DNA from 3 places in the Pseudomonas sp. GW821-FHT02A08 genome. Region 3 is predicted to be linked to each of the others. Evidence: predicted binding sites of a transcription regulator. Region 3 holds the regulator's gene; each other region holds the start of a gene.
The links. The regulator FliA, encoded in region 3, starts transcription of late flagellar genes. The targets are predictions, from matches to a motif close to CTAAAGTTTNNNNNNNNNNNGCCGNTAA.
Positions count from the first base shown of each region.

Region 1 (10,130 bases), on a different contig from region 3:
ATCAGCGACAACTCGAAACTGAATAGGGTCGACACGCCCTCGGCGCCGGAAAAGTGCTCGAGCAGCAGCTCCTGCTGGTTCGCAATCGGGGAGGTGAACTTGATCAGACGCCGGTTCTGTGGCGAGAATATTTTTGTCAGTTCCATTAACAAGCTTCCTGCGGCATCAGCGATCCGTGTTTGCCCCAGAAACGGCATGCACCTGTTCCCGGCAAGATCCAAAACGAGGGATTAAGACGCGCAGGAATTTGCTTGTATGTAGGACGCTTCCTTTTTTAGATGCGGATTTGTCAGCACAATCGCGATCGACGGAGTGGCTCTGTACATTTTTTTGTTTTGGGCGGCGGGAGATACGTGGGTATCGGGGGCGAGTCCTGAAGCAGGCGTGAACCTGTTTCAGGACTGGACATCACTGCTTGGGCGCTTCAGCCGGTTTGGCTGACTCACCCGGTTTCGGTGCCGGGTCGTCGAACAGATTCAAACGCTCGCGCAGTTCGTGAGCCGGCAGCGGTTCCTTGTCCGCCGGCAACGCGTTCGGGTCGACCGGTGCGGTCGGTGCTGCGCCTGGTGCAGCCGAACCTTGCGGCGCATCGGGAGCTGGCTCCGCGCCTTGCGAACCTTCGATCGCACGCTGGGCTTTCTTGGTCAGCACGACGATGTCGATACGGCGGTTGACCGGGTTGAACGGATGCTCGCGATCAAACAACGCCGACGAGGCATAACCGACCACGCGCGCCACCTGTGCATCCGGATAGCTGCCCGCCACCAGCGCACGACGTGCGGCGTTGGCACGGTTGGCCGAGAGTTCCCAGTTACCGAAATCACCAGAGCCGGTGTATGGCTTGGCATCGGTGTGGCCGCTGATGCTGATCTTGTTCGGCACCGCCTTGATGGTGTCGGCCATGGCCAGCAGGATGTCTTCGAAATACGGCTTCAAGCGGGCAGAGCCCGAGTCGAACATCGGGCGATTTTCCGCGTCCATGATCTGGATACGCAGGCCGTCCGGGGTAATTTCGAACAGGATCTGGTCCTTGAACTTCTGCAACTGCGGGTTCTCATCAACCTTGTTCTGCAGTTCTTGCAGCAACAGTTCGAGGCGTTCCTTTTCGACCTGCTCGGCCATGCCTTCGACCTGGTCGGTATCCACAGTGACCTTGTCCGGCTGCGGCTGGGACTTCACCTCGGGGTTGAGGGTGTTTTCCGGTGCCATGGTCGGCGTGCCGCCCAGATCGATGATGTACGGCGTGCCGCTTTCGGAAAAGCCGATCGGGTCCTTGAAGTAACCGGCGATGGCGATCTTCTGTTCCGGCGTGGCGGTGGACAGCAGCCACAACACCAGGAAGAACGCCATCATCGCCGTGGCGAAGTCGGCGAAGGCGATTTTCCAGGCGCCCCCATGATGACCGCCGGCGTAGCGCTTGACGCGCTTGATGATTATCGGCTGGTTATTTTCCATTTCTTAACGACCACGAACCGCTTGTTCCAGCTCAGCGAAGCTAGGACGGTGTGCCGGGTACAGAACCTTGCGCCCGAACTCCACGGCCAGCGATGGCGGCATGCCGGAAGCCGAAGCCACCAGCGAAGCCTTGATGGCTTCGTAGACGTTCAGCTCTTCCTTGGCATCGTGGGCCAGGGAATGGGCCAGCGGGCCAAAGAAACCGTAGGCGGCGAGAATACCGAAGAAGGTACCGACCAGTGCCGCACCCACGTGCAGGCCGATGGACTTCTGGTCACCTTCACCCAGCGAAGCCATGGTCACCACGATACCCAGTACCGCCGCGACGATACCGAAACCGGGCATGGCGTCGGCGATGCCGTTGACCGCGTGGGAGGGGTGTTCCAGGTCTTCCTTGAGGCTGAACAGCTCCATGTCGAACAGGCCTTCCAGCTCGTGCGGGGCCATGTTGCCGGAGGACATGATGCGCAGGTAATCACAGATGAACGCGGTCATGCGCTCATCCTTGAGGACCGTCGGGTACTTGGCGAAGATCGGGCTCGCGGCGGCATCTTCGATGTCGCCTTCGATGGCCATCATGCCTTCGCGGCGGCTCTTGTTGAGGATCTCGTAGATCAGGCCCAGCACTTCAAGGTAGAAGCCGTGGTTGAAACGCGAACTGAACATGCCCAGGGACTTCTTGAGCACGTGCATCGTCATGTAGCCGGGGTTGGCCTGCAGGAAGGCGCCGAGGGCCGCACCGCCAATGATCATGACCTCGAAAGGCTGGATCAGGGCGGCAATCTTGCCGTGGGAAAGCACGTATCCGCCAAGCACGCTCGCGAATACGACGATGATGCCGATAATTTTAGCCATAGGTTAGGAGAGCACTTACTGAGTCGGGTTCAAGGTCATATTCGGAAGTTAAAAAATCTCTTCTTCTACTTATCGGCAAAACTGCGCCAGACTATAGCCAGTTCAGGCGAAAAGCTAATTTGACCCCTTCCGGGCACAGGTAATGTTGACGATGATCGCCTCCCACCATGGTTAACGAAACGAACGCTCCAACCCCGAAACCGACGACGCTCGAAGGCTGGGTCAAGCTTCTCGATGGCGTGCGCCTGCCGGTTCCGCAAGCCAGTCACGACCGGGTCTGCAAGGCCATCGGCGACAACCGCAGCTCGCTGCGCGATATCGCTGACCTCATGCAAGGCAGCCCTGCCCTGGCCTTGAGCGTGATTCGCGAAGCCAACCGGCATACCCATGGCGGTATGACCGAGCCTGCGGAAAACCTTGAGGTTGCGATCAATCGCCTCGGCCTGAAGCGCACCGAAGAACTGCTCGCGCGGTTGCCCGCCGAACCCCAGTCCGAGATCCCCAAAGCCCTGCGTCAGTTGCAGATGATCAGCCAGCACGCCACGCAACAGGCCAACGGTTTTTTTGCCAGTCGCCTGGCGCGGCTGTGGCAGGACATCCACTGGGGCAGCCTGCTGTTTCTTTCGCCCCTGTGGCCGCTGGCGTTGACCCATCCGAAACTGCTCGAAGACTGGGAGTTGCGGGTCATCCATAAAGGCGAGTCGGCACGCAAAGTCGAACAGCAACTGTTTGGCGTACGCCTGCTGGACATCGGCCAGGCGCTGGTGGAGCTCTGGCGCTTGCCGATCTGGGTGCAGCAGGGCTATCGATTACTGCTTACTGAACAGCGAGAACTGGTGAAGGTCCTGCGTATCGCCCGTGACAGCGAACATCCACTGCGCCAGCAGAACCGCCTCGATGACGATCCGACCCTGCGCCGCTGGCTCAATCAACCGGCCAATACGGTGCTGCTGGCCAACGGTCTGGCGCTGTCGGCACAACACGCCTGGGACAGCCCGCACAGTGAACGCTGGCAGTACCTGACCAGCCTTTACCTGCAAATGCCGATGGATGAGGTGCAACAGCAACTGCACCAGCAAGCCGCCAACAGCGCGCGCCATCACGCCATGCCCGACCTCTGGCACCCCGCCGAATCGTTGATCTGGCCGTGGGGCATGAACCGTGTCCACTCAGGCTTGCTACCGGCCGCCGGACCCACTGCCGAAGATCTGGCGAAGTGGCGCAAGCAATGCGCCGAACTGCTGGTCGAGCCGAGCCGCTTCACCAATGCCATGCACTTGACCATCGCTGCCCGCGATGCTCTGGTGGCCTGCGGCATGCGTCGGGTGATGATCCTGATGGCCGACCGCACCCATGCCAACCTGCGCGTGCACCAGACGGCCGGCCTGCCGAAGGAAGCGGCCGGGCTGAATTTCGTGGTCAGCCAGAGCAACGTATTGCAACGCCTGCTCGCGCAACAGGCCCAGGTGCGCCTGACGCCAGCGAACAACGCGCAATTCTCGGCCCTGCTGCCCAACAACCTGCGCTCACAGTTCAGCGGCGAACACCTGCTGCTGCGTTCGCTCGTCAACAATGGCCGGGTGATCATGATCGTCGTGGCGGATCAGGGCGGCGGGCCGTTTTCGGAAATTTCCGTACAGGCCTTCGGCAAAACCGCGCAGTGCATCGAAAAAGCCCTGCACAGCTTTAGCCACCGAGGCCAATAAGCTGCGTTACAATCTTCCCTTTTGTGCTCTGGAGACCTCACATGTCTGACTTCTCTGGCTTGCCGCTGGTGATCGAGCCGAGCGACTTGCTCCCCCGCCTCGACGCCCGCGAACTGATTCTGGTGGACTTGACCAGTCCCGCCCGCTACGCCGAAGGGCACATTCCCGGCGCGCGCTTTGTCGATCCGAAACGCACGCAGCTGGGGCAGGCACCCGCCCCGGGACTGATGCCCCCGCAGGCAGCACTCGAAACGCTGTTTGGCGAACTGGGACACAATCCCGATGCGGTCTACGTAGTGTATGACGACGAAGGCGGCGGTTGGGCCGGGCGCTTCATCTGGCTGCTGGACGTCATCGGCCACAGCAAGTACCACTATGTCGACGGCGGCCTGACGGCCTGGCTGGCAGAAGGTTTGCCCATGTCGATCCAGATCCCGCCAGCCGTGGGCGGCCCGGTTTCTCTGACCTTGCACGACGAACCCACCGCCACCCGTGAGTACCTGCAAAGCCGTCTCGGCGCCGCCGACCTGGCCATCTGGGACGCACGCGGGCCGCTGGAGTATTCCGGCGAGAAGGTCCTGGCGGCCAAGGGCGGGCACATTCCCGGCGCGGTCAATTTCGAATGGACCGCCGGCATGGATCAGGCACGCCAGCTGCGCATCCGCACCGACATGCCGCAGATCCTCGAACAACTCGGGATCAGCAAAGACAAAGAAGTGATTACCCACTGCCAGACACACCATCGGTCTGGCTTCACCTATCTGGTGGCCAAGGCTCTCGGTTATCCGCGGGTCAAGGGCTACGCCGGCTCTTGGGGCGAATGGGGCAACCATCCCGATACCCCGGTAGAAATTCAAGATTTTTAAGGACTGTTAATGAACAAGCGTCTGTTTCTCCTCGGCCAGTACCTGCTGCCCCACAATTTGCTCTCGCGACTGGCCGGCTGCATCGCCGAATGCCGCGTGCGCTGGTTCAAGAATGCCTTTACCGCCTGGTTCGCCAAGCGCTATCAAGTGGACATGTCCCAGGCGCTGGTCGAAGACCTGACCGCCTACGAGCACTTCAACGCGTTCTTCACCCGCGCGCTGAAAGACGGTGCCCGCCCGCTGGACGAGACTCCGGGCGCGATCCTCAGCCCGGCCGACGGCGCGATCAGCCAGCTTGGCCCGATCGAGCACGGCCGCGTGTTCCAGGCCAAGGGCCACAGCTTCAGCGTGCTGGAACTGTTGGGTGGCGATGCGGCGAATGCTGCGCCGTTCATGGGCGGTGACTTCGCGACTATCTACCTGTCGCCGAAGGACTACCACCGCGTGCACATGCCGCTGGCCGGTACCCTGCGCGAGATGGTCTACATTCCGGGTCGTCTGTTCTCGGTCAACCAGACCACCGCTGAAAACGTTCCGGAACTGTTCGCCCGCAACGAGCGCGTGGCGTGCATTTTCGACACCGAGCGCGGGCCGATGGCCGTGGTGCTGGTGGGCGCGATGATCGTGGCGTCGATTGAAACCGTCTGGGCCGGGCTGGTCACACCGCCGAAGCGCGAGCTGAAAACCTTCCGCTACGACGAAGCCGCGCGCGCGCCGATCCATCTGGAAAAAGGTGCGGAACTGGGCCGCTTCAAGCTGGGCTCGACCGCCGTCGTGCTGTTCGGGCCGGATCAGGTGAAGTGGGCTGAAGAAATGTCCGCCGGTACAGCGGTGCAGATGGGTCAGGGCATGGGCTCACCAAAAGCCTGACCTGTTGAAGATCTGAATGTGGGAGCGGGCTTGCTCGCGAAAGCGGACTGACAGTCAACATAGATGTTGAATGTGACGACGCCTTCGCGAGCAAGCCCGCTCCCACATTTATATGGGGTGTATCAGAGCTGGCCGTCGCGATCGCGCAATCCCAGCAGATACAGCACGCCATCCAGACCCAGCGTCGAAATCGCCTGCCTGGCCGACTGTTTCACCAGCGGCTTGGCGCGGAACGCCACGCCCAACCCGGCAATCGCCAGCATCGGCAAGTCATTCGCACCGTCGCCGACCGCAATGGTCTGCTCCAGGCGCAAGCCTTCCTTGTGTGCCAGTTCCTTCAGCAAATCCGCCTTGCGCTGCGCATCGACGATCGGCTCGACCGCCACACCGGTGACTTTGCCGTCGACCACTTCCAGTTCGTTGGCGAACACGTAGTCGATACCCAGCTTGGCCTGCAATTGCTTGGCGAAGTAAGTGAAGCCGCCCGACAGAATCGCTGTCTTGTAGCCCAGGCGCTTGAGTTCGGCGAACAGGGTTTCGGCGCCTTCGGTCAGGCGCAGCGAGGCGCCGATGGAGTCCAGCACATTGACGTCCAGACCTTTGAGCAAGGCCAGGCGTTCCTTGAAGCTGGCGCGGAAGTCCAGTTCGCCGGCCATCGCCCGCTCAGTGATTTGCGAAACCTTGTCACCCACGCCAGCCGCCTTGGCCAGTTCATCGATCACTTCGGCTTCGATCAGGGTCGAGTCCATGTCGAACACCGCCAGGCGACGGTTGCGACGGAACAGCGAATCTTCCTGGAAGGCGATATCGACGTTCAGTTCCTGGGCGACGCTGAGGAATTCGGCCCGCAGCGCCTGCGGATCAGCCGCTTCGCCACGCACGGAAAACTCGATGCAGCCCTTGCCCTTGTCGGCCGGGGTGTCCAGCGGCATGCGCCCGGACAGACGATCGATGTGGTCGATGTTCAGGCCATATTTGGCGGTGATCGAACTCACGGCCTGCAACTGCCCGGCTGTCACCTTGCGGGTCAACAGGGTCACGATGTGGCGCTTTTTGCCCTGGTTGCCGACCCACTGCTGGTAATCCTGTTCGGACACCGGCGTGAAACGCACCTGTTGATCGAGCTCGTAGCCCTTGAACAGGATGTCCTTGAGCACGGACTTGCCTTGCTCGGTGTCGGGAATTTCAACCAGGATGCCGAACGACAAGGTGTCGTGGATCACCGCCTGACCGATGTCGAGAATGTTCACACCACCCTGGGCCAGAACGCCGGTAATGGCCGCAGTCAGACCCGGACGGTCGACTCCCGTGATGTTTATCAGGACGATTTCGCGCAAGGCGCACCCCCGCAGGTGGAAAAAAAACGCATTCTACCGACTTTCAGTGACCATCGGGCACCGTGAGCGCTTTGACGGTCTAGGGCCTGTCGCTATACTGCGCGTCAACTTCACGGACAAAAGAGCCGAGCTCAAGTGAACCGGCCTACGCCAGTAAAAACCGATAACTTCTTCCTGCTGATCTTCCGGGCACTGCGCCACCGCCGTGTACCGATTGCATTGCGCATCGCCAGCCATAACGTGATCCTGGTCGCCCTGGCCCTGGTCATCTATGCCGGTGTGATGGGCCTGCAGTTCAAGCAGGCCATGCACGAGCAGGCGGATGCGCTGGGCGAAAGCCTGACTACGCAGACGGCCACTTCGGCCACGGAGCTGTTGGTGTCCAACGACATCCTCAGCCTCAATGTGCTGCTCAATAACCTGACCAAGAACAAGCTGGTGGCCCACGCCGCCATCTACAGTCCGGACAACCGCATCCTTGCCGAATCCGGCCAGCGTCCCAAGCATGGCCTGCTGGGTGAAGCCGAGGGCATGTACCAGAGCAAGATCACCTTCCAGGACGTGACTGCCGGGCAATTGCGTATCAGCCTGGACATGGACCAGTTCCAGCAGCCGATGACTATCAGCCTGCAAAGCATGGGCATTCTGAGCGCCATCCTGCTGGCCCTGTCCCTGGCCCTGAGCCTGCGCATGGGGCGCTATCTCTCCACCCCACTGCTGCAACTGCGGGTGTGGCTGCGCAATATCGATGAATACACCCCGGCCACCGACCGCCAGGACGAAATCGGCGACCTGGCGCGCCAGTTGCACGCCAACTTCGCCCCGGAACCCGCCCCCGTGCCGGAGCCGGAACCGGAACCGGAATTCGACGACATGGATGACGAGGCCGACCCGGCCTTCGAAGTCCGTAACCTGCGCGACCCGAGTTTCGACGAGAGCCGCCCGGTAGCGGCGCTCAAGCCAGCGCCACGGCAGATCGTCAGCACCGTCGAAGACGACGATGATGAAGACCCGTTCGCCGACCTGCGCGACGAGTCGCTGGACAGCACCCCACAACCGGTTATTCGCAAGGCCACGCCGAGCGTGCCGCAACACAGCGCGGTACTGGCGGTGCAACTGGGCTCCCAGGAGCAACTGCGACGCCTGCCGCGGGCGCGACTTGAAGAGCTGCTCGAACGCTATCGCGACTGCCTCGACCAGGCCGCTTCGCTGTATCAAGGCGAAGTGGAGACCTTGAACGATGGCAGCACACTGATGCTGTTCCACACCGAAGACAGCGGCGACGACTACCTGACCAACGCCATTTGCTGTGGCGAGCTGCTGCGGGCCTTGGGCCACCAGTTGCAGATCGAAGTCGCGGACAGCGGCATCACCCTGCAATTGCAGCTGGGCCTGACCCTGGGCGATGAGCTGTTCGGCCTGAGCCAGATCGACCTGCTGCTGACCGACCCCGCCCAGGACGCCCTGGCCCTGTCGCAACACAGCCGTAACCTGCTGCTGGTGGAGCGCAAGATCAGTGACGACGCGTTGATCCGCCAGCGCGCACGGATCCGCCCGATTGCCAGCCCTGAAGGTGCATGCTGCGTGGAACGGTTGATGGAGCCGTACCCATCGATGCTGGAACGGCAATTGGCGCGGATGCACGAACGCCGCGCGTAGGAGCTGCCGAAGGCTGCGATCTTTTAGCCTTTAAACATGGAAGCCCGCAGATGAGTGATCGTCTGCGGGCTTTTTTGTTGTCAGTACCTACGCCTTCGCGGGCAAGCCCGCTCCCACAGTGTCCGCGTCGTACACAAATTATGTGAACACCCCCTGAACCTGTGGGAGCGGCGGTGCGGCGATCCGACTTGCCCGCGAAGAGGCCGGAACTGACACCAAATATCTCCAACCTGCAGAAACAACAAAGCCCGCATCAATGCGGGCTTTGTTTCAAATCCATCCAGGCTTAGAAGCGGAACACTTCCATATCCGTACGAATAGGCGCGGCCATCGGGATCTTCGGCTGCTTTTCCTGCTCTACCGCAGGTGCTGGCGCCTTGGCTGCCGGTTTGCGCGGAACTTCGGCGATCGGCGGCTGATTGGCCAGGGGCTTGAGCGCCACCGACAGTTGTTCGGCCAGTCGTTGCAACAACACACCCTGTGCCTGGACCTGCGCCGCCGTGGTACCGGCATGCTGCTCCTGCAAATGGATGATGCGGTTGTCGCGGACCTGCCCGCGACGATCGATCAGGCGCCATTGCGCGTCGAGAATCGCCGGTTGTTTTTCACCCGAGTCCAGCCGCGTGATGGTCAGCAGTACCTGAACATCCGGGGTGAAGCCCACTGTCGCCGGGGCCAGCACTACGCGCTGGCTGTCCAGATGACCTGCGACCTGACGCAGCAGCAGTTGGTCGATATCCGACGAAAGGCTGCCGGCCCAACGACCGTCCGTCGAGGCTTGCAGGCTGCCATCGGGCTGACGCTGCAACAGGGTTTCGCGTTGCAGGTAGTCGGCCACGGTGACCGGCCCCAACAATACCGCCATGCCTGCGTTCTGTGCAGGCTGAACCGGACTTCCAGCGTCCAGCTGATACAACGACACCGGTTGGTGAACGCTGCAACCCGCCAAGCCAAGAACGCCGGCGAGCAAAAGAATAAAAGGAAGGCGCAGAGCAGTCATCGTCCCATCCAGGTGATCGCAAAAAGGCTGACCACAGTAAAAATACTCAATAAATATGAAGAACGCGCGGCAGTGCCGGCGCTTGAAAGGCCATATCATCCGTGAATATGCGTTCCGACTCCAGCGCAAAGCGCCGAACTACGGGTTAATTCGTAGTTCGGCGCTTCTATGTCGCCTAATTTTGGTTTTCGACGAGCAGTGCATCTACCCGCTGGAAACCACGCGGCAATTTATTGCCACGACGGCCACGTTCACCCTTGTAGTGCTCGAGGTCGTCCGCTTTCAGTGACAAGGTACGTTTGCCGGCCTGCAACACCAGTGTTGCACCGTCCGGCAATACGGCGATGTCCGTCACAAACTCTTCGCGACTGGCTACTCGCTC
Region 1 is NZ_JBWKWD010000004.1:163-10,292, forward strand. It holds partial or broken gene AC07W4_RS04300 (contractile injection system protein, VgrG/Pvc8 family) at 1-146, opposite strand, end outside; gene motB (flagellar motor protein MotB) at 409-1,455, opposite strand; gene motA (flagellar motor stator protein MotA) at 1,459-2,310, opposite strand; gene AC07W4_RS04315 (HDOD domain-containing protein) at 2,478-4,016, shown strand; gene AC07W4_RS04320 (rhodanese-like domain-containing protein) at 4,058-4,882, shown strand; gene asd (archaetidylserine decarboxylase) at 4,892-5,752, shown strand; gene serB (phosphoserine phosphatase SerB) at 5,875-7,089, opposite strand; gene AC07W4_RS04335 (AhpA/YtjB family protein) at 7,225-8,748, shown strand; gene AC07W4_RS04340 (PqiC family protein) at 9,035-9,748, opposite strand; gene parC (DNA topoisomerase IV subunit A) at 9,924-10,130, opposite strand, start outside.
Region 1: motA (flagellar motor stator protein MotA) is a predicted target of FliA. The motif match lies at 2,380-2,407, and genes of this name have one in related genera.

Region 2 (10,130 bases), on a different contig from region 3:
CCCAGGGTGCGCATGGCCTTGATCTTGGTTTCGGTGTGGCTGCTGTCGAGTTGATTGGCCACCAGCCACGGGTAGGCGGGCATCTTCGACTCCGGCACGACGTTGCGCGGGTTGTACAAGTGCGCGCGGTGCCAGTCATCCGAGTAGCGTGCGCCGACCCGGGCCAGATCCGGCCCGGTGCGTTTCGAACCCCAGAGGAACGGGTGATCCCAGACGCTTTCGCCGGCCACCGAGTAGTGCCCATAGCGTTCGGTCTCGGCGCGGAACGGACGGATCATCTGTGAGTGACAGCCGACGCAGCCTTCGCGGATGTAGATGTCGCGACCTTCCAGTTGCAGCGCGGTGTAGGGCTTCATGCCTTCCACCGGCTTATTGGTCACGTCCTGGAAGAACAGCGGGACGATCTGGGTCAGGCCACCGATGCTCACGGCCAGGATCATCAGCAGCAACAACAGGCCGACGTTTTTCTCGATAGTTTCGTGTTTCATGGCGGACTCCTCAGGCCATCTGCGCGGCAGCGGCGACTTCGGCAGGCTGCGAGGCCCGCACGGTGCGCCAGGTGTTGTAGGCCATCAGGAACATGCCACTGAGGAATATCGCGCCGCCCACCAACCGCACGACGAAGCCAGGGTGGCTGGCCACCAGGGTTTCGACGAAGGAGTAAGTCAGCGTGCCGTCCTCGTTCACTGCACGCCACATCAGGCCCTGGGCGATGCCGTTGACCCACATCGAGGCGATGTACAGCACGGTGCCGATGGTGGCGAGCCAGAAGTGCGCGTTGATCAGGCCGATGCTGTGCATCTGCTCGCGTCCGAAGACTTTCGGGATCATGTGGTACAGCGCGCCGATGGAAATCATCGCCACCCAGCCCAAGGCGCCTGCGTGTACGTGGCCGATGGTCCAGTCGGTGTAGTGGGAGAGGGCGTTGACCGTCTTGATCGCCATCATCGGCCCTTCGAAGGTCGACATGCCGTAGAACGCCAGCGACACCACGAGGAAGCGCAGGACCGGGTCGCTGCGCAACTTATGCCAGGCGCCCGACAGGGTCATCATGCCGTTGATCATCCCGCCCCAGCTCGGCGCCAGCAGGATCAGCGACATCACCATGCCCAGCGACTGCGCCCAGTCCGGCAGTGCGGTGTAGTGCAGGTGGTGGGGGCCGGCCCAGATGTACAGGGTGATCAGCGCCCAGAAGTGCACGATCGACAGGCGATAGGAGTAAACCGGGCGCTCGGCCTGTTTCGGCACGAAGTAATACATCATGCCGAGGAACCCGGCGGTGAGGAAAAAGCCCACGGCGTTGTGGCCGTACCACCATTGCACCATCGCGTCGGTGGCACCGGCGTACAGCGAGTAGGACTTGGTGAAACTGACCGGCAGTTCCATGTTGTTGACGATGTGCAGGATCGCCACGGTGACGATGAACGCACCAAAGAACCAGTTGCCGACATAGATGTGTTTGGTCTTGCGCTGCATGATCGTGCCGAAGAACACGATGGCGTAGGCGACCCAGACAATGGTGATCAGGATGTCGATCGGCCATTCCAGCTCGGCGTATTCCTTGGAACTGGTGTAGCCCAGCGGCAGGCTGATGGCTGCCAGCAGAATCACCAGCTGCCAGCCCCAGAAACAGAACGCTGCAATTGCGGGAGCAAATAAGCGTGTCTGGCAAGTCCGTTGTACTGAGTAAAACGAACTGGCGAACAAGGCGCAGCCGCCAAAGGCGAAAATCACCGCGTTGGTGTGCAACGGGCGCAAGCGGCCGAAGCTGGTCCACGGCAAATTGAAGTTGAGTTCGGGCCAGACCAACTGGGCAGCGAGAAAAACCCCGAGCCCCATGCCGACGATGCCCCACACCACCGTCATAATGGCGAATTGGCGGACCACCTTGTAGTTGTAGGCGGTACTGATAGAAGTGTTCATGGTTCCCCATCCACGGTTCAGCCGAAGTGAGCGCGCAGCGCAAGGCGGTGCACCCTTCGGCCGGAGTTATAGGCAGACTAAAAGCGAGGCAAGCATGGACAAAGGGCACAAGGCCGGTATTGACGGGGATCAATGGGCACAGTGCGTGCGGGATCATGGATGGTTGTGGAATGCCGCTACATCACCGGCTTCAGCGACGCTGATCCTCGCCCATGGCGCCGGCGCACCGATGGACAGCGACTGGATGAGCGACATGGCTGCACGCCTTGCCGGGCTTGGTGTCAACGTCTTGCGTTTCGAGTTTCCCTACATGGCGCAACGGCGCATCGACGGCGGCAAACGCCCGCCAAATCCGGCCCCGAAACTGCTGGAATGCTGGCGCGAGGTGTATGCCGAAGTGCGACGCCATGTCGCCGGGCCGCTGGCCATCGGTGGCAAGTCAATGGGCGGGCGGATGGCCAGTTTGCTGGCCGATGAGTTGGGTGTGGATGCGCTGGTGTGCCTGGGCTATCCGTTTTATGCAGTGGGCAAACCGGAGAAGCCACGGGTCGAACATTTGGCCAGGCTGAAGACTCGGACCTTGATTGTGCAGGGCGAGCGCGATGCATTGGGCAATCGCGAGGCGGTCGCGGGTTATGCGCTATCGCCAAGTATCGAGGTGTTCTGGCTGGTGGCGGGGGATCATGACTTGAAGCCGTTGAAGGTTTCGGGGTTTAGCCATGAGCAGCATTTGGCGGCTGCGGCTGAGAGGGTGGCTTCATTCCTTCAGTGAAAGGTTTGGTGTTGCAAATGGCCTCTTCGCGGGCAAGCCCGCTCCCACAGTGATCTGTGGTGTTTGATCGTGTGATCAATGCAAAACCCTGTGGGAGCGGGCTTGCCCGCGAAGGCGGCCGCACAGGCAACATACTTTTCAAATTGATAATAAAAAAACCCGGAAGCTTCCACTGTCCGGGTTTTTTATTGATCAACAACAATCAGCGGTTAAACCGCTCCACCAACGAATATTGCGTGTTGGCAGTCTTGCTCAGCTCTTCACTCAGCAACGCCGAGTTCTGTGCCTGTTCCGAAGTCTGGTCCGCCAGGTCCGAAATGTTGCTGATGTTGCGGCTGATTTCTTCGGCCACGGCACTTTGCTCTTCGGTCGCGGCGGCGATCTGGGTGGTCATGTCGGTGATGTTGGCCACCGCTTCGCTGATCCCCACCAGTGCCTGGTCCGCTTCCAGTACCCGCGCCACGCCTTCTTCCGCCTGGCGATGCCCGGCTTCCATGGTTTGTACGGCGGTACCGGCGGTTTGCTGGAGCTTGGCGATCAGTGCATGAATCTGCCCGGTGGACTCGCTGGTGCGTTGCGCCAGCTGACGGACTTCGTCAGCCACCACCGCAAATCCACGCCCCATCTCGCCGGCACGGGCCGCTTCGATGGCGGCGTTCAGGGCCAGCAGGTTGGTCTGGTCGGCGATGCCTTTGATCACGTCGACCACGCCGCCGATTTCGTTGCTGTCCTTGGCCAGTTGGGTCACGGTCACGCCGGTTTCACCGACCACCACCGACAGGCGCTGGATGGCTTCGCGGGTTTCCCCGGCGATGTCGCGACCACGACCGGTCAGGCGATTGGCTTCCTGGGTGGCGTCGGCGGTGCGTTGTACGTGGCTGGCGACCTCCTGGGTGGTCGCGGCCATCTGGTTGACCGCGGTGGCCACTTGCTCGGTCTCGACCCGTTGACGTTCCAGGCCGCTGGAGCTGTTATGTGCCAGGGCATCGGACTGTCTGGCCTGATCGGTCAGGTGTTCAGCAGTGTCCTGCAGACGTGTCAGGCAAGTTTTCAGACGTGCTTCCTGGCTGAGGATCGACATCTCCAGACGCGCCTGGGCGCCGCGACTGTCGGTGTACATCTGTGCGATCAACGGGTCAGACGTCGTCTGCTCAGCCAGTTTCAACAAGCGCTTGAGACCGCGCTGTTGCCAGCTCAGACCCAGCAAGCCCAGCGGCACCGAGAGACCGGCAGCCAGGGCAAACCCCCAGTGGGAGTTCAGCGACGCACCGATCATGAAGCTCAATTGGCTGACCAGGATGAACGGCAACCAGTCCTGCAGGATCGGTACCCATTTATCCGAGGAGGGAACGGCCGACTTGCCCTGGTTGATGCGTTGGTAGAGCGCTTCGGCGCGGCTGATCTGTTCGGCGGTGGGCTTGACCCGTACCGACTCGTAACCGATCACCTGATTGCCTTCGAAGATCGGTGTCACATAGGCGTTCACCCAGTAATGATCACCGGTCTTGCAGCGATTCTTGACAATGCCCATCCATGGCAAGCCTTGTTTCAGCGTTTCCCACATGTGTGCGAACACCGCGGCCGGGACGTCGGGGTGACGGACCAGGTTGTGCGGTGCACGGATCAGTTCCTCTCGGGAGAACCCGCTGATTTCGACGAAAGCGTCGTTACAGTAGGTGATCATGCCCTTGGCATCGGTGGTGGAAATCAACCGTTGCTGAGCCGGGAAGGTCCGCTCGCGTTGTGTAATTGGCTGGTTGTTACGCATGGCTTTTTTAATCCGCAAGGCTTTCAAGTGCTGTATCGGCAAGGTCGGCGGATTGTTGAGATTATTTTTCGATAATCAGCGATGCGTCGCAAAATGACCCTTGCGTCAGCCTGCGAGCATCGGATAGGTGAATAGGCCGAAGTGCAGCAGGTTCAAGCCAAAATGAGTAGCGATGGCTGCTGTCAGTCCTCCAAAACGGTAGGCCAGGCCATAGCCGATCCCGGCCAGCGTCGCGAGCAACACCCACTGCCATCCTGCGCCGATATGGGCCAGGCCGAAGACCAATGACGCCAGCAGTAGGGCGAGGTGTTCACCGTAGGGCCGGTCTTTCAGGTATCGGCTCAGGCCGCCCTGGATGTAGCCACGGAACAGCGCTTCCTCGACCAGCGTCACCAGCAGCAGATTGTTCAGCAACCACAACCAGGCTTGATCCGGCCATTTCGGCGCCCAGGCGATTACCCCGAGCAACAGCGCGCCACCCAATGCCAGCAGGGCGCTCAAGGTCAGTGCCAGTGCGGTGGCATACAGGGACAACCGAAGCGAACGGCGGCCGACAATCCATGGACAAACCAGTAACAGCCAGAAGCCGATCATCGGTTTGTCCAGATTCAGGTGCATGGCGAATGACGCGGCATCGTCGGTAAAACGCTGAGGATCAATTACGCGACCGTTGTAGAAGCCGGGTAACCAATGCGTCGCCAGGGCCAGGGCCAGGACGATGAACAGTCCGTGGCCGAGGTAGCGGATAAAAGGGATCTCGCGTTGGCGGACGGCGACACCCGCGACCAGCAACAAAAACACCGAGATTGCCGAGAGCCAGCCGAGATGGCCGTAGGTCAGTGCCAGGCCGTAGCCGAAGGAAAGCAGGGCCAGAGACATCCATGGCAGGGTAATCATTTGAAGTCCTTGTGCCGGAATTTGCGGTGCGCCACCAACCTCTGTGGGAGCGGGCTTGCTCGCGAAGACGTCGTGTCAGTCGACATCAGCGCTGCTGACACACTGCTTTCGCGAGCAAGCCCGCTCCCACAGTAGTCCGTGTCAGGTCGCCGATTGATATCAAAGTGGGAGCGAGCTTGCTCGCGATAGCTTACTGACTGCCCCCAACAAAAACACCGCCCGAAGGCGGTGTCTGTATCAGCGCATGGCTAGGAGGCAATCAACTGCCGCAACACGTAATGCAGAATCCCCCCCGCCTTGAAGTACTCCACCTCATTGAGCGTATCGATGCGGCACAACACCTCGATCTTCTCGCTGCTGCCGTCTTCGCGAGCGATGACCAGCGTCAAGTTCATCCGTGGCGTCAGCTCGACGCCGGTCAAGCCGAGGATGTCCAGGGTTTCGCTGCCATTGAGGTTAAGGCTCTTGCGGTTCTGATCCAGCTTGAACTGCAGCGGCAGCACGCCCATGCCCACCAGGTTGGAGCGGTGAATCCGTTCGAAGCTTTCGGCGACGACCGCTTTGACCCCCAGCAGGTTGGTGCCCTTGGCGGCCCAGTCGCGACTCGAGCCGGTGCCGTATTCCTGGCCGGCGATCACCACCAGCGGCGTGCCTGAAGCCTGATAACGCATGGCAGCATCGTAGATCGGCATTTTCTCCCCGGTGGGAATGTAGCGGGTGTTGCCGCCTTCTTCGCCGCCGAGCATTTCGTTGCGTATGCGGATGTTGGCGAAGGTGCCGCGCATCATCACTTCATGGTTGCCACGCCGCGAGCCGTAGGAATTGAAGTCCCGCGGCTCCACGCCTTTGTCGCGCAGGTATTGCCCTGCCGGGCTGTCGACCTTGATGTTGCCGGCCGGGGAGATGTGGTCGGTGGTCACCGAGTCGCCGAGCAGTGCGAGGATCCTGGCGCCGCTGACGTCCTTGATCACGGGCGGCGGGCCGCCGATGTCGTCGAAGAACGGCGGGTGCTGGATGTAAGTCGAATCGTCCTGCCAGACATAGGTCGCCGCTTGCGGAACCTTGATCGCCTGCCATTGCGCGTCACCGGCAAACACTTCGGCGTATTCCTTGTGGAACATGGCGGTGTTGACCTGATTCACGGCATCGGCAATTTCTTTGCTGCTTGGCCAGATGTCCCGCAGGTACACCGGTTTGCCATCCTTGTCCTCGCCCAACGGCTCACGGCTGAGGTCGGTGCGCACCGTGCCGGCCAGCGCGTAGGCCACCACCAGTGGCGGGGAGGCCAGCCAGTTGGTTTTCACCAGTGGATGCACCCGGCCTTCGAAGTTGCGATTGCCCGAGAGCACGGAAGCCACGGTGAGGTCGGCTTGCTGGATGGCTTTTTCGATGGGCTCCGGCAGCGGCCCGGAGTTGCCGATGCAAGTGGTGCAGCCGTAGCCGACCAAGGCAAAGCCCAATTCATCGAGGTAATGGGTCAGGCCGGCCGCCTTGTAGTAGTCGGTGACCACTTTCGAGCCGGGGGCCAGCGAGCTCTTCACCCAGGGTTTGCGTTTCAGGCCTTTTTCCACGGCCTTCTTCGCCACCAGCCCGGCGGCCATCATCACGCTTGGGTTGGAGGTGTTGGTGCAGGAGGTGATCGCGGCGATGACCACGGCACCGTTTTTCAGGCGATAGGTCTGGCCTTCGTAATCGTAATCCGCTTCGCCGGCCAAATCGGCATTGCCGACGGCAACACCGCCACCGCCTTCACTTTCCAGGCGACCTTCTTCCTTGCTGGTGGGTTTGAATTGGTGGTCGAGGAAGTCACTGAACGCTTGCGCGACGTTGGGCAGTGACACCCGGTCCTGTGGACGTTTTGGTCCGGCGAGGCTGGCTTCGACGCTGCCCATGTCCAGCGCCAGGTTATCGGTGAACACCGGTTCCTGACCGGGCAGGCGCCACAGGCCCTGGGCCTTGCTGTAGGCCTCGACCAGTTGCACCGTTTCCAGGGGGCGGCCGGACAGGCGCAGGTATTCCAGCGTGATGTCGTCCACCGGGAAGAAGCCGCAGGTGGCGCCGTATTCCGGGGCCATGTTGGCGATGGTCGCGCGGTCGGCCAGGGGCAGGTCGGCGAGGCCATCGCCGTAGAACTCGACGAATTTGCCCACCACGCCTTTTTTGCGCAGCATCTGGGTCACGGTCAGCACCAGGTCGGTGGCGGTGATGCCTTCCTTGAGCTTGCCGGTGAGTTTGAAACCGATGACTTCCGGAATCAGCATCGACACTGGTTGCCCGAGCATTGCCGCTTCTGCCTCGATACCGCCGACGCCCCAGCCAAGCACGCCGAGGCCGTTGATCATGGTGGTGTGGGAATCGGTGCCCACCAGGGTGTCGGGGAAAGCGTAGGTGCGGCCGTCCTCGTCCTTGGTCCAGACGGTGCGGCCGAGGTACTCAAGATTCACCTGGTGGCAGATCCCGGTGCCCGGCGGCACCACGCTGAAATTGTCGAAGGCACTCTGGCCCCAGCGCAGGAACGCATAACGTTCGCCATTGCGCTGCATTTCAATGTCGACGTTCTGCTCGAAGGCGCTGCTGGTGGCGAACTTGTCGACCATCACCGAGTGGTCGATCACCAGGTCCACCGGCGACAGGGGGTTGATCCTTTGCGGATTGCCGCCAGCCTTGGCCATCGCCGCACGCATGGCGGCCAGGTCGACCACCGCCGGTACGCCGGTGAAGTCCTGCATCAGCACCCGCGCCGGGCGGTACTGGATCTCCCGGTCGGAGCGACGCTCCTTGAGCCACGCGGCCAGTGCCTTGAGGTCGGCGCCGGTGACGGTTTTTTCGTCCTCCCAGCGCAGCAGGTTTTCCAGCAGGACTTTCAACGACATCGGCAGCTTGTCCAGGTCGCCCAGGCTTTTGGCGGCATCGGGCAGGCTGAAGTAGTGATAGGTCTTGTTGCCGACTTGCAGGGTCTTGAGCGTATTCAGGCTATCGAGGGACGGCATTGCGATCACTCCTTTGAGTCCGCACGGCTACGGACTGGGGGAACGGGTAGAGGACTAAACCTAGCCCTCTTTAGTGCTTAAGGCTAATAACTGGACTCTATGGGCAAGTTCGAGGTTCCGAAGTCGGCTATGATGCGCGGGTTTTCGTGACAGGCTTTGCTTCAACGCAAGCCTGGGCATCGCGCAGTGGCCGAAATTCCTCGCCATTGCCCAGGAGTAAGAATGAACACCCTCTTTATGCATTGCCGGCCGGGCTTCGAAGGCGAAGTCTGTTCCGAGATTTCCGACCTCGCCGCGCGCTTGAATGTGGCCGGATATGCCAAGGCCAAGGCGGCAACCGCCTGCGCCGAGTTTGTCTGCACCGAAGAAGACGGCGCCGAGCGCCTGATGCGCGGGCAGCGTTTCGCCGAACTGATCTTCCCGCGCCAGTGGGCCCGGGGGATCTTCATCGATCTACCGGAAACCGACCGCATCAGCGTGATCCTCGCCCATATGGCGGACTTTCCGCTGTGCGGCAGCCTGTGGCTGGAAATGGTCGATACCAACGACGGCAAGGAACTGTCGAACTTCTGCAAGAAATTCGAAGTGCACCTGCGCAAGGCGCTGATGGCCGCCGGCAAGCTGGTGGAAGACGCCCACAAGCCGCGTTTGCTGCTGACGTTCAAGAGCGGCCGCGAAGTGTTCATGGGCCTGGCGGAGTCGAACAACTCGGCGATGTGGCCGATGGGCATTCCCCGTTTGAAATTCCCCCGCGAGGCGCCGAGCCGTTCGACCCTCAAACTGGAAGAGGCCTGGCACCATTTCATCCCGCGCGACCAGTGGGACGAGCGTCTGCACGGCGACATGACCGGCGTCGACCTCGGGGCCGCCCCCGGTGGCTGGACATGGCAATTGGTCAACCGCGGCATGCTGGTGACCGCCATCGACAACGGTCCGATGGCCGAAAGCCTGATGGATACGGGGCTGGTGCAACACTTGATGGCCGACGGTTTCACCTTCAAGCCCAAGCAACCGGTGGACTGGATGGTCTGCGACATCGTCGAGAAGCCGGCGCGCAACGCCGCGATGCTGGAAGAGTGGATCGGCGACGGGCATTGCCGCGAGGCGGTGGTCAACCTCAAGCTGCCGATGAAACAGCGCTATGCCGAAGTGAAGCGCTTGCTCGAACGCATTGCCGATGGCTTCAAGGCGCGGGGCATCAAGGTCGAGATCGGCTGCAAGCAGCTGTACCACGACCGCGAGGAAGTGACCTGCCATTTGCGTCGGATTGATGTGAAGAAGCCCAAGTCCCGCTGACACACGGGGACCAATGTGGGAGCGGGCTTGCTCGCGAAGGCGTCGTGTCAGTCGACGTCAACGCTGCTGACACACCGCTTTCGCGAGCAAGCCCGCTCCCACAGGTCAGTGGTCATCCCACAAGGGCGGCGTATTGCCACAGATGACGTTACACCCGGCAATGCGCGACAATGCCGGCCAGTTTCAGGAGTGAATCATGAGTGAAATGCTTGATACGCCGGTAGACGGCACCCTCGACGCCACCGGCCTCAATTGCCCCGAGCCGGTGATGATGCTGCACCAGCACATCCGTGACCTGGTGCCCGGCGGCCTGCTCAAGGTGATCGCCACTGACCCGTCGACCCGTCGCGATATTCCCAAGTTCTGCGTGTTTCTCGACCATGAACTGGTGGCACAGCACGAAGATGAGGGCACCTACCTTTACTGGATTCGCAAGAAGTCCGGTTGACGGACTCAAAAAAGACCTGCCAGTGCAGGTAATGCC
Region 2 is NZ_JBWKWD010000018.1:18,983-29,112, reverse strand. It holds gene ccoO (cytochrome-c oxidase, cbb3-type subunit II) at 1-488, opposite strand, end outside; gene ccoN (cytochrome-c oxidase, cbb3-type subunit I) at 499-1,923, opposite strand; gene AC07W4_RS14555 (alpha/beta family hydrolase) at 2,018-2,695, shown strand; gene AC07W4_RS14550 (methyl-accepting chemotaxis protein) at 2,898-4,463, opposite strand; gene AC07W4_RS14545 (CPBP family intramembrane glutamic endopeptidase) at 4,569-5,360, opposite strand; gene acnA (aconitate hydratase AcnA) at 5,609-8,350, opposite strand; gene rlmM (23S rRNA (cytidine(2498)-2'-O)-methyltransferase RlmM) at 8,573-9,646, shown strand; gene tusA (sulfurtransferase TusA) at 9,843-10,094, shown strand.
Region 2: AC07W4_RS14550 (methyl-accepting chemotaxis protein) is a predicted target of FliA. The motif match lies at 4,496-4,523, and genes of this name have one in related genera.

Region 3 (10,130 bases):
GCGGCGAACATCGAGGTTGCGCGACACCACCAGCACCACGCGACGGTTGCGGGCGCGGCCTTCGGCGGTGGCGTTGTTGGCCACCGGCTGAAACTCGCCGTAGCCCACCGACGCCAGGCGACCGGGGTTCACCCCTTGCATCGCCAGCATGCGTACGATGCTGGCCGAGCGGGCCGAGGACAGCTCCCAGTTGGTCGGGTACTGCGCGGTGCGGATCGGTTGATCGTCGGTGAAACCTTCGACATGGATCGGGTTGTCGAACGGCTTCAGGATCGCTGCGACCTTGTCGATGATGCTGAACGCGATGTCGCTGGGCATGGCATCGCCGCTGCCGAACAACAGGCTGGAATTGAGCTCGATCTCGACCCACAGCTCGTTGCCGCGCACGGTCATCTGGTTGGAGCTGATCAGGTCACCGAACGCCGCGCTGATGTCGTCGGCGATGCTTTTGAGTGGATCGCTGGCGCCGGAGACACCGGCATCGACCTGGTCACTGTCCTTGACCAGCGGCTTGGCCGGGGTCACGGTCTTCGGCCGCTCGTCACCGATGGGGATCGGCTTGAGCGCGCGATCGGAATCGGTGAAGACGCCGATCAGGGCTTCGGAAATGACCTTGTACTTGCCTTCGTTGATCGACGAGATGGAGTACATCACCACGAAAAAGGCGAACAGCAAGGTAATGAAGTCCGCGTAGGACACCAGCCAGCGTTCGTGGTTGACGTGTTCTTCATGCTGGCGACGACGTGCCATGATCCATGTCCCCCATCAATCCATGAAGCCCTGAAGCTTCAACTCAATCGAGCGAGGGTTTTCACCTTCGGCGATCGACAGCAGTCCTTCCAGCAACATTTCGCGATAACGCGACTGGCGCAGCGCAATGGCTTTGAGTTTGGCGGCAATCGGCAGCAGCACCAGGTTGGCACTGGCCACGCCGTAGATAGTGGCGACGAACGCCACGGCAATACCGCTGCCCAGTTGCGATGGATCAGCGAGGTTGCCCATGACATGAATCAGGCCCATCACCGCACCGATGATGCCGATGGTCGGCGCGTAACCGCCCATGCTTTCGAAGACCTTGGCCGCTTCGATGTCGCGGCTTTCCTGGGTGTAGAAATCCACTTCCAGAATGCTGCGGATCGCTTCCGGCTCGGCGCCGTCGACCAGCAGTTGCAGGCCTTTGCGCGCGTAGTTGTCGGGCTCGGCGTCGGCAATGCCTTCAAGGCCCAGCAGACCTTCCTTGCGTGCCGTCAGGCTCCAGTTCACCACGCGGTCGATGCCACCGGCCAGGTCGACACGGGGCGGAAAGAGGATCCAGGCGAGGATCTGCATGGCGCGCTTGAAGGCGCTCATCGGCGATTGCAGGAGCGCGGCGCCAATGGTGCCGCCGAGTACGATCAGCGCTGCCGGGCCGTTGGCCAGGGCGCCGAGATGGCCGCCCTCGAGGTAGTTGCCGCCGATGATGGCGACGAAGGCCATGATGATGCCAATCAGGCTTAGAACATCCATCAGATACAGGCCTCGACCAGGTGCTTGCCAATGTCATCGAGGCTATACACCGCGTCGGCGAGTTCGGCTTTGACGATGGCCATCGGCATGCCGTAGATCACGCAACTGGCTTCGTCCTGCGCCCAGATCGAACTGCCGCCCTGCTTGAGCAGGCGCGCGCCTTCGCGACCGTCGGCGCCCATGCCGGTCAACACCACCGCCAGAACTTTGTCACCGAAGGTCTTGGCTGCCGAACCGAAGGTGATGTCCACGCACGGCTTGTAATTGAGACGTTCGTCACCCGGGAGGATTTTCACCGCACCGCGGCCATCGATCATCATCTGCTTGCCACCCGGCGCCAGCAACGCCAGGCCCGGACGCAGGATGTCACCATCCTCGGCTTCCTTGACGCTGATGCGGCAGAGCTTGTCCAGGCGCTCGGCGAAGGCCTTGGTGAAGGCAGCCGGCATGTGTTGGACCAGCACGATCGGGGCCGGAAAGTTGGCCGGTAACTGGGTCAAGACCCGCTGCAGGGCGACCGGGCCACCGGTGGACGTACCGATGGCCACCAGTTTGTAGGCTTTGCGTTTCGGCACGGGTGACGACGCGGTGACCCCATGGGTACGCGCAGGGATCGGTGCCGGTGCCGGACGCACGGGCGCACTGCTGCCGTAACTGCCGACGCTCGAAGGCGCGGGTGTTGGCGCGGGTGCGGGCACAGGTGCCGGAGCGCTGTAAGTGCTGACGCGACGATTGCTGCGCGAGATGCTCAGGATCTTTTCGCACAGCAGTTGCTTGACCTTCTCGGGGTTGCGCGAGATGTCTTCGAAATTCTTCGGCAGGAAGTCCACCGCGCCGGCATCCAGCGCATCGAGGGTGACCCTGGCGCCTTCGTGGGTCAGCGAGGAGAACATCAGGACCGGGGTCGGGCAGCGTTGCATGATGTGCCGCACAGCGGTGATGCCGTCCATCATCGGCATCTCGTAGTCCATGGTGATCACGTCGGGCTTGAGGGCCAGCGCCTGATCGATCGCTTCTTTGCCGTTGGTCGCCGTGCCGACGACCTGGATATTGGAATCCGCTGAAAGAATTTCCGAGACGCGGCGGCGGAAAAACCCCGAATCGTCCACCACCAGGACTTTGACTGCCATAAACACTCCATTAGATGGAGCGAGGCCAGGCGCCCCGCTCCACCAGAATCAAATACGCCGTGTGGCGTAACGCTTGAGCATGCTCGGAACATCGAGAATCAGCGCGATGCGGCCGTCACCGGTGATGGTGGCGCCGGACATGCCCGGAGTTCCCTGGAGCATTTTGCCCAATGGCTTGATGACCACTTCTTCCTGGCCCACCAGCTGATCGACGACAAAGCCGATCCGCTGCGTGCCCACCGAAAGGATCACCACATGGCCCTCGCGCTGCTCTTCGTGAGCGGCGGAGCTGACCAGCCAGCGTTTGAGGTAGAACAATGGCAGCGCCTTGTCCCGCACGATCACCACTTCCTGGCCGTCCACGACGTTGGTGGTCGACAGGTCGAGGTGGAAGATCTCGTTGACGTTCACCAGCGGGAACGCGAACGCCTGGTTGCCGAGCATGACCATCAGCGTCGGCATGATCGCCAGGGTCAGCGGTACCTTGATGACGATCTTCGAACCCTGGCCCTTGGCCGAATAGATGTTGATCGAGCCGTTGAGCTGGGAGATCTTGGTTTTCACCACGTCCATGCCCACGCCGCGACCCGATACGTCGGAGATCTCGGTCTTGGTCGAGAAACCCGGGGCGAAGATCAGGTTGTAGCATTCGGTGTCGCTCAGGCGATCGGCGGCATCCTTGTCCATCACACCGCGTTTTACCGCGATGGAACGCAGGACGTTCGGGTCCATGCCTTTGCCATCATCGGAGATCGACAGCAGGATGTGATCGCCCTCCTGCTCGGCCGCCAGGATCACCTTGCCGCCCCGGGCCTTGCCCGAGGCTTCGCGTTCTTCCGGCGATTCGATGCCGTGATCGACCGCGTTGCGCACCAAGTGGACCAGCGGGTCGGCCAGGGCCTCGACGAGGTTCTTGTCGAGGTCGGTTTCTTCGCCGACCAGTTCCAGGTTGATCTCTTTCTTGAGCTGGCGAGCCAGGTCGCGAACCAGGCGCGGGAAGCGCCCGAAGACTTTCTTGATCGGTTGCATCCGGGTCTTCATGACCGCGGTTTGCAGATCGGCGGTGACCACGTCGAGGTTCGACACGGCCTTGGACATGGCTTCGTCGCCGCTGTTGAGGCCCAGGCGGACCAGGCGGTTACGCACCAGCACCAACTCGCCGACCATGTTCATGATCTCGTCGAGACGCGCGGTGTCGACACGCACGGTGGTCTCGGCTTCGCTCGCCGGTTTTTCCGCAGGAGGCGCGGCCGGTGCGCGGGCAGCAGCCGGTGCAGCAGCGGCTGCCGGGGTCGGCGCTTCGGCTTTTGGCTCCGGTGCCCTGGCCACAGGTTTCGGCGCCGCAGCCTTGGCTGCCGGTGCCGCAACGGAAGCGTTCGAACCGTTGGCCACCGTCGCGGTGCCGACTTCGCTGAACTTGCCTTTGCCGTGCAATTCGTCGAGCAGCGCTTCGAACTCGTGATCGGAAATCAGATCGCTGCCGGCCGCCACCGCGCTGGGTGCCGCGGGTGCTGGCACAGAAGCAATGGCCGACTCCAGCGCCTCGACAGCAAAGTTACCCTTGCCGTGCAGCTGGTCGAGCAGCGCTTCGAATTCGTCGTCAGTAATATCGGAACTGTCGCCTGCGGATTTCGGGGCTTCTGGCGCAGCCGGTGCCGGGACCACCGCGTCAACGGCGAACTGGCCTTTACCATGCAGTTGATCGAGCAACGACTCGAACTCGGCATCGGTGATTTCATCGCTGCCAGCGGCATTGCTGGCCGGCGCTGGAGCAACCACCGGGGCCTCGGCCTGGGCCTTGACGGCGTTCAGTGAGTCCAGCAGTTGTTCAAATTCGGTGTCGGTGATGTCATCGGAACCGGTTTCGGCCACTGGCTCTTCAATGACCTCGGCGACGGGCGCAGAAGCCACCTCGTCGGCCGATTGCGGCTCGGCCAGACGGGCCAGCGCCGCGAGCAGTTGCGGTGTCGCGGCCGTGATCGGGCTGCGTTCGCGGACTTCGCTGAACATGCTGTTCACCGCGTCCAGCGCTTCGAGAACCACGTCCATCAGTTCCGAGTCGACGCGACGCTCACCCTTGCGCAGGATGTCGAACACGTTCTCGGCGATGTGGCAGCACTCCACCAGCTCGTTGAGCTGGAGGAAGCCGGCGCCCCCTTTTACAGTGTGAAAACCGCGAAAAATTGCATTGAGCAGATCCGCATCATCCGGACGGCTTTCCAGCTCGACCAGTTGCTCGGACAGTTGCTCTAGAATCTCGCCGGCCTCAACCAGGAAATCCTGAAGGATCTCTTCATCGGCGCCGAAGCTCATTAAGGGGGTGCTCCTACAGGTCTAAAAACCCAAAAAACCTAAAATTCTAAAACTCTAAAATCCCAGGCTGGATAACAAATCGTCCACATCGTCCTGACCGGACACAACGTCTTCTCTTTTATCGGCATGAATCTGCGGACCTTCACCCTGAGAGAGATGTTTTTGTGGATCTTTTTCAGCAAGCATCGCTTCACGGTCATGTTCGATGCCCGCAAAGCGGTCCACCTGGCTGGCCATCAGCACGAGCTTGAGCAGGTTGCTTTCAACTTCGGTGACCAACTGGGTCACACGCTTGATCACCTGGCCTGTGAGGTCCTGGTAATCCTGGGCGAGCAGGATGTCGTTGAGGTTGCCCGACACCGCGCGATTGTCCGTGCCGCTGCGCGTCAGGAACCCGTCGACCCGCCGGGCCAGTTCACGAAACTCTTCGGCGCCGACTTCGCGACGCATGAAACGCCCCCAGTCCGCGCTCAACACCTTGGCTTCATCGGCCAGGCCATTGACCAGCGGCGTGGCACTTTCCACCAGATCCATGGTGCGATTGGCCGCAGCCTCGGTCAGCTTGACCACATACCCCAGGCGCTCGGTGGCGTCGGTGATCTGCGACACTTCTTCGGCTTGCGGCATGTGCGGGTCAATCTGGAAATTGACGATCGCGCTATGCAGTTCGCGAGTGAGCTTGCCCACTTCCTGATACAGGCCACGGTCACGGGTCTGGTTGAGCTCATGGATCAATTGCACCGCGTCGCCGAACTTGCCTTTTTCAAGGCTCTCAACCAATTCGACGGCGTGTTTTTTCAGGGTCGACTCAAAGTCGCCCAATGAAGTTTCGTTATTGCCCATAGCTCCCCCGTGGCGCATTCATCAACCGATGCGTTCGAAAATCTTCTCGATTTTTTCTTTCAACGCCTGGGCCGTGAAGGGTTTGACCACATAGCCGTTAACGCCGGCCTGGGCCGCTTCGATGATTTGCTCGCGCTTGGCTTCAGCGGTCACCATCAGCACCGGCAGGTGCTTGAGCTTTTCATCGGCACGCACGTGGCGCAGCAGATCGATACCGGTCATGCCAGGCATGTTCCAGTCCGTTACCAGAAAGTCGATGCTTCCGCTGTTGAGCACCGGAATGGCGGTAGTGCCATCGTCGGCCTCGACGGTGTTGGTGAACCCAAGGTCACGCAGCAGGTTCTTGATGATCCGCCGCATCGTTGAGAAGTCATCAACGATGAGGATTTTCATGTTCTTGTCCAATTCGACCTCCAAGCAGTCTTAAACGCGTCCAGCACCTGGACGCGCCATTTCAATCAATCCGGCAAAGCACTCAATGACTGTCTGGAGCACAACAGATCGAGACCGGTGCAGTTCAACACCACACCAGCCTCGTTCGCAGTGTCCCCACACTGCCTTCAGCGCGCTCGCCACTCCCCCAAACGCCCCCGCAAACGGGCCGCGCACTGGCTGTGTAACTGGCTGACCCGCGATTCGCTGACCCCCAGGACCTCACCGATTTCCTTGAGGTTCAACTCTTCGTCGTAGTACAGCGCCAACACCAGTCGCTCACGCTCCGGCAAATTGGCAATCGCATCCGCCAGCGCAGCCTGGAAGCGTTCATCTTCCAGGTCGCGTGACGGCTCAATATGAGCACTCGCGCCATCCTCGTGCAGCCCTTCGTGTTCGCCGTCCTGCAACAGGTCGTCGAAACTGAACAGCCGGCTGCCCAGGGTGTCGTTCAAAATCCCGTAGTAATCATCGAGACTCAATTGGAGTTCGGCCGCAACTTCGTGATCTTTAGCGTCTCGGCCGGTTTTAGCTTCAATCGAGCGAATGGCATCGCTGACCATGCGCGTGTTGCGATGGACCGAACGTGGTGCCCAGTCCCCCTTGCGCACCTCATCGAGCATGGCGCCGCGGATTCGTATGCCCGCGTACGTTTCGAAACTGGCGCCTTTGCTGGCGTCATATTTGGTCGACACTTCAAGCAGGCCGATCATCCCGGCCTGGATCAGGTCTTCGACCTGGACACTGGCCGGCAAACGCGCCAGCAAGTGGTAGGCAATGCGTTTAACCAGCGGCGCGTAACGCTCGATCAGCTCGTACTGCGCATCGCGTGCCGACTTCTTGTAGAGGTTGTAGCCGCTGGCTGTCATAGAACAGGTCCTGCTGTCTGCTGCACGAGCCGCTCGACGAAAAACTCCAGGTGCCCGCGCGGGTTGGCAGGCAGCGGCCAGGTATCGACCTTCTGCGCGATGGCCTTGAACGCCAGCGAGCACTTGGAACGCGGGAAGGCCTCGTAGACCGCGCGCTGCTTCTGCACGGCCTTGCGCACGCTTTCGTCGTAGGGCACCGCGCCGACGTATTGTAGGGCGACATCGAGGAAGCGATCCGTGACCTTGGTCAACTTGGCGAACAGGTTGCGTCCTTCCTGCGGGCTCTGGGCCATGTTGGCCAGGACGCGGAAGCGGTTCATGCCGTAGTCGCGGTTCAGCAACTTGATCAAGGCGTAGGCGTCGGTAATCGAGGTCGGCTCGTCGCACACCACCAGCAGCACTTCCTGGGCTGCGCGAACGAAACTGACTACCGAGTCACCAATGCCCGCGGCGGTGTCGATCACCAATACGTCGAGGTTGTCGCCGATATCACTGAAGGCCTGGATCAGGCCGGCGTGTTGCGCGGGGCTCAGATGCACCATGCTCTGAGTGCCGGATGCGGCCGGAACGATACGGATGCCGCCGGGGCCCTGCAGCAATACATCGCGCAGTTCGCAGCGGCCTTCGATCACGTCGGCCAGGGTACGTTTGGGTGTCAGGCCCAGCAGAACGTCGACGTTCGCCAGTCCAAGGTCCGCGTCCAACAGCATGACGCGCCGGCCAAGCTCGGCCAAAGCCAGGGACAAGTTCACTGACACATTAGTTTTCCCGACGCCACCTTTGCCGCCGGTCACCGCGATCACCTGTACGGGATGCATGCTGCCCATGTTATTTCTTTACCTTGTCTTGCATAGACGGAGGCCACATTACTGGCTGCGCGTTCACAAACGGAACAATGCATGGCAGACCATCGATGTAGGTACAAAAACTGTTCATTAATACCTCAGCCAACCTGCTTGGTCGGGCTGTGGTAGATGTCAGCGAACATGTCAGCCATGGCTTCTTCGCTGGGTTCTTCCTGCATTTGCACGCTCACGGCGCGGCTGACCAATTGATGACGGCGCGGCAGATGCAAATCATCCGGGATCCGCGGGCCATCGGTCAGGTAAGCCACCGGCAGTTCATGACTGATGGCAAGACTCAACACCTCACCCAGACTTGCCGTTTCATCCAGTTTAGTCAGGATGCAGCCTGCGAGCCCACAACGCTTGTAACTGTGATAAGCGGCCGTTAGAACCTGTTTCTGGCTGGTGGTTGCCAGGACCAGATAATTTTTCGAGCGGATGCCACGACCGGCCAGGCTTTCGAGCTGCATGCGCAGGGCCGGATCGCTGGCCTGCAGGCCGGCGGTATCGATCAGCACCACGCGCTTGCGCAGCAATGGCTCCAGCGCCTGCACCAGGGACTGGCCCGGATCGACGTGGGTCACCGGCACATTGAGAATGCGCCCCAGGGTCTTGAGTTGTTCCTGGGCACCGATGCGGAAGCTGTCCATGCTCACCAGCGCAATGTTCTGCGCGCCGTACTTGAGCACGTAGCGGGCGGCCAGCTTGGCCAGGGTGGTGGTCTTGCCCATGCCGGCAGGGCCGACCATGGCAATCACACCGCCCTCTTCCAGCGGCTCGACTTGCGGCGTAACGATCATGCGCGCCAGGTACGCCAGCAACATGCGCCAGGCCTGACGAGGCTCTTCGATTTCGCTGATCATCGCCAGCAGGTCGCGCGACAGCGGGCCGCTCAGGCCGATGCGTTGCAGGCGACGCCAGAGGTTGGCCTGGTCGGGACGGCTGCCTTGCAGCTGATTCCAGGCCAGGGAGCCGAGTTGGACTTCCATGAGTTCGCGCAGGCTGTTGAGTTCGAAACGCATTGAGTCGAACGCACGTGGATCCACGCCACCGGACGCTGGCGCAGCGGCTGGCGCGGGGCGACGGGGTTCGGCGCAGGTCGGTTCGATCAGCGGCTCGGCGGCGGTCAACGGCAAGCCGGCGAACAACTGGCGATTGGTTGCATTGTCGCTCTCGCCATCGCCACGCAGGCTCAACTCGGCCTGGGCGGTGACGATCCGCGACTGAGTCTTGCGCAGCTCGTCTTCGAGCTCCATGTTCGGAACCCGCGGCGCCAGCGCCGACAGCTTGTAATCCAGCGCAGCCGTCAGTTCGACACCCCCGGCGATCCGGCGGTTGCCAATGATGGCGGCATCAGCGCCCAGCTCATCGCGAACCAGCTTCATGGCCTGACGCATATCGGCGGCGAAAAAACGCTTAACTTGCATAAACCACTACCTCAGCCGTTGGGCCCTACTGTCGCAACGATGGTCACTTGCTTGTTGTCAGGAATTTCCTGGTAAGCCAACACGTGCAAACCCGGGACTGCGAGCCGGCCGAATCGCGAGAGCATCGCGCGAACCGGACCGGCCACCAGCAGAATCACCGGCTGACCTTGCATCTCCTGACGCTGCGCCGCGTCGATCAACGAACGTTGCAGTTTCTCGGCCATGCTTGGCTCCAGCAGAACGCCCTCTTCCGAGCCTTGTCCTGCCTTTTGCAGACTATTGAGCAATATCTGTTCCAACCTTGGCTCCAGCGTGATGACTGGCAGCTCCGACTCAGTGCCTACAATGCTTTGGACGATTGCGCGGGATACGCCAACCCGCACGGCAGCCACCAGCGCGGCGGTATCTTGACTCTTGGCGGCATTGTTGGCGATCGCCTCGGCAATGCTGCGGATATCGCGCACAGGCACTTGTTCGGCCAACAGCGCTTGCAGCACCTTGAGCAGTTGCGACAGCGAAACCACACCCGGCACCAGCTCCTCGGCCAGTTTTGGCGAGCTTTTGGCCAGCAATTGCATGAGTTGCTGTACTTCTTCGTGACCGATCAGTTCACTGGAATGCTTGTAGAGTATCTGGTTCAGGTGGGTAGCCACTACTGTACTGGCATCCACCACCGTATAACCGAGGGATTGCGCCTGGGCGCGCTGGCTGATTTCGATCCAGACCGCCTCCAGGCCGAAAGCCGGATCTTTGGCGGTAATGCCG
Region 3 is NZ_JBWKWD010000017.1:50,834-60,963, forward strand. It holds gene motD (flagellar motor protein MotD) at 1-750, opposite strand, end outside; gene AC07W4_RS14145 (flagellar motor protein) at 766-1,506, opposite strand; gene AC07W4_RS14150 (protein-glutamate methylesterase/protein-glutamine glutaminase) at 1,506-2,636, opposite strand; gene AC07W4_RS14155 (chemotaxis protein CheA) at 2,685-4,949, opposite strand; gene AC07W4_RS14160 (protein phosphatase CheZ) at 5,004-5,792, opposite strand; gene AC07W4_RS14165 (chemotaxis response regulator CheY) at 5,814-6,185, opposite strand; gene fliA (RNA polymerase sigma factor FliA) at 6,353-7,093, opposite strand; gene fleN (flagellar synthesis regulator FleN) at 7,090-7,920, opposite strand; gene flhF (flagellar biosynthesis GTPase FlhF) at 8,037-9,365, opposite strand; gene flhA (flagellar biosynthesis protein FlhA) at 9,377-10,130, opposite strand, start outside.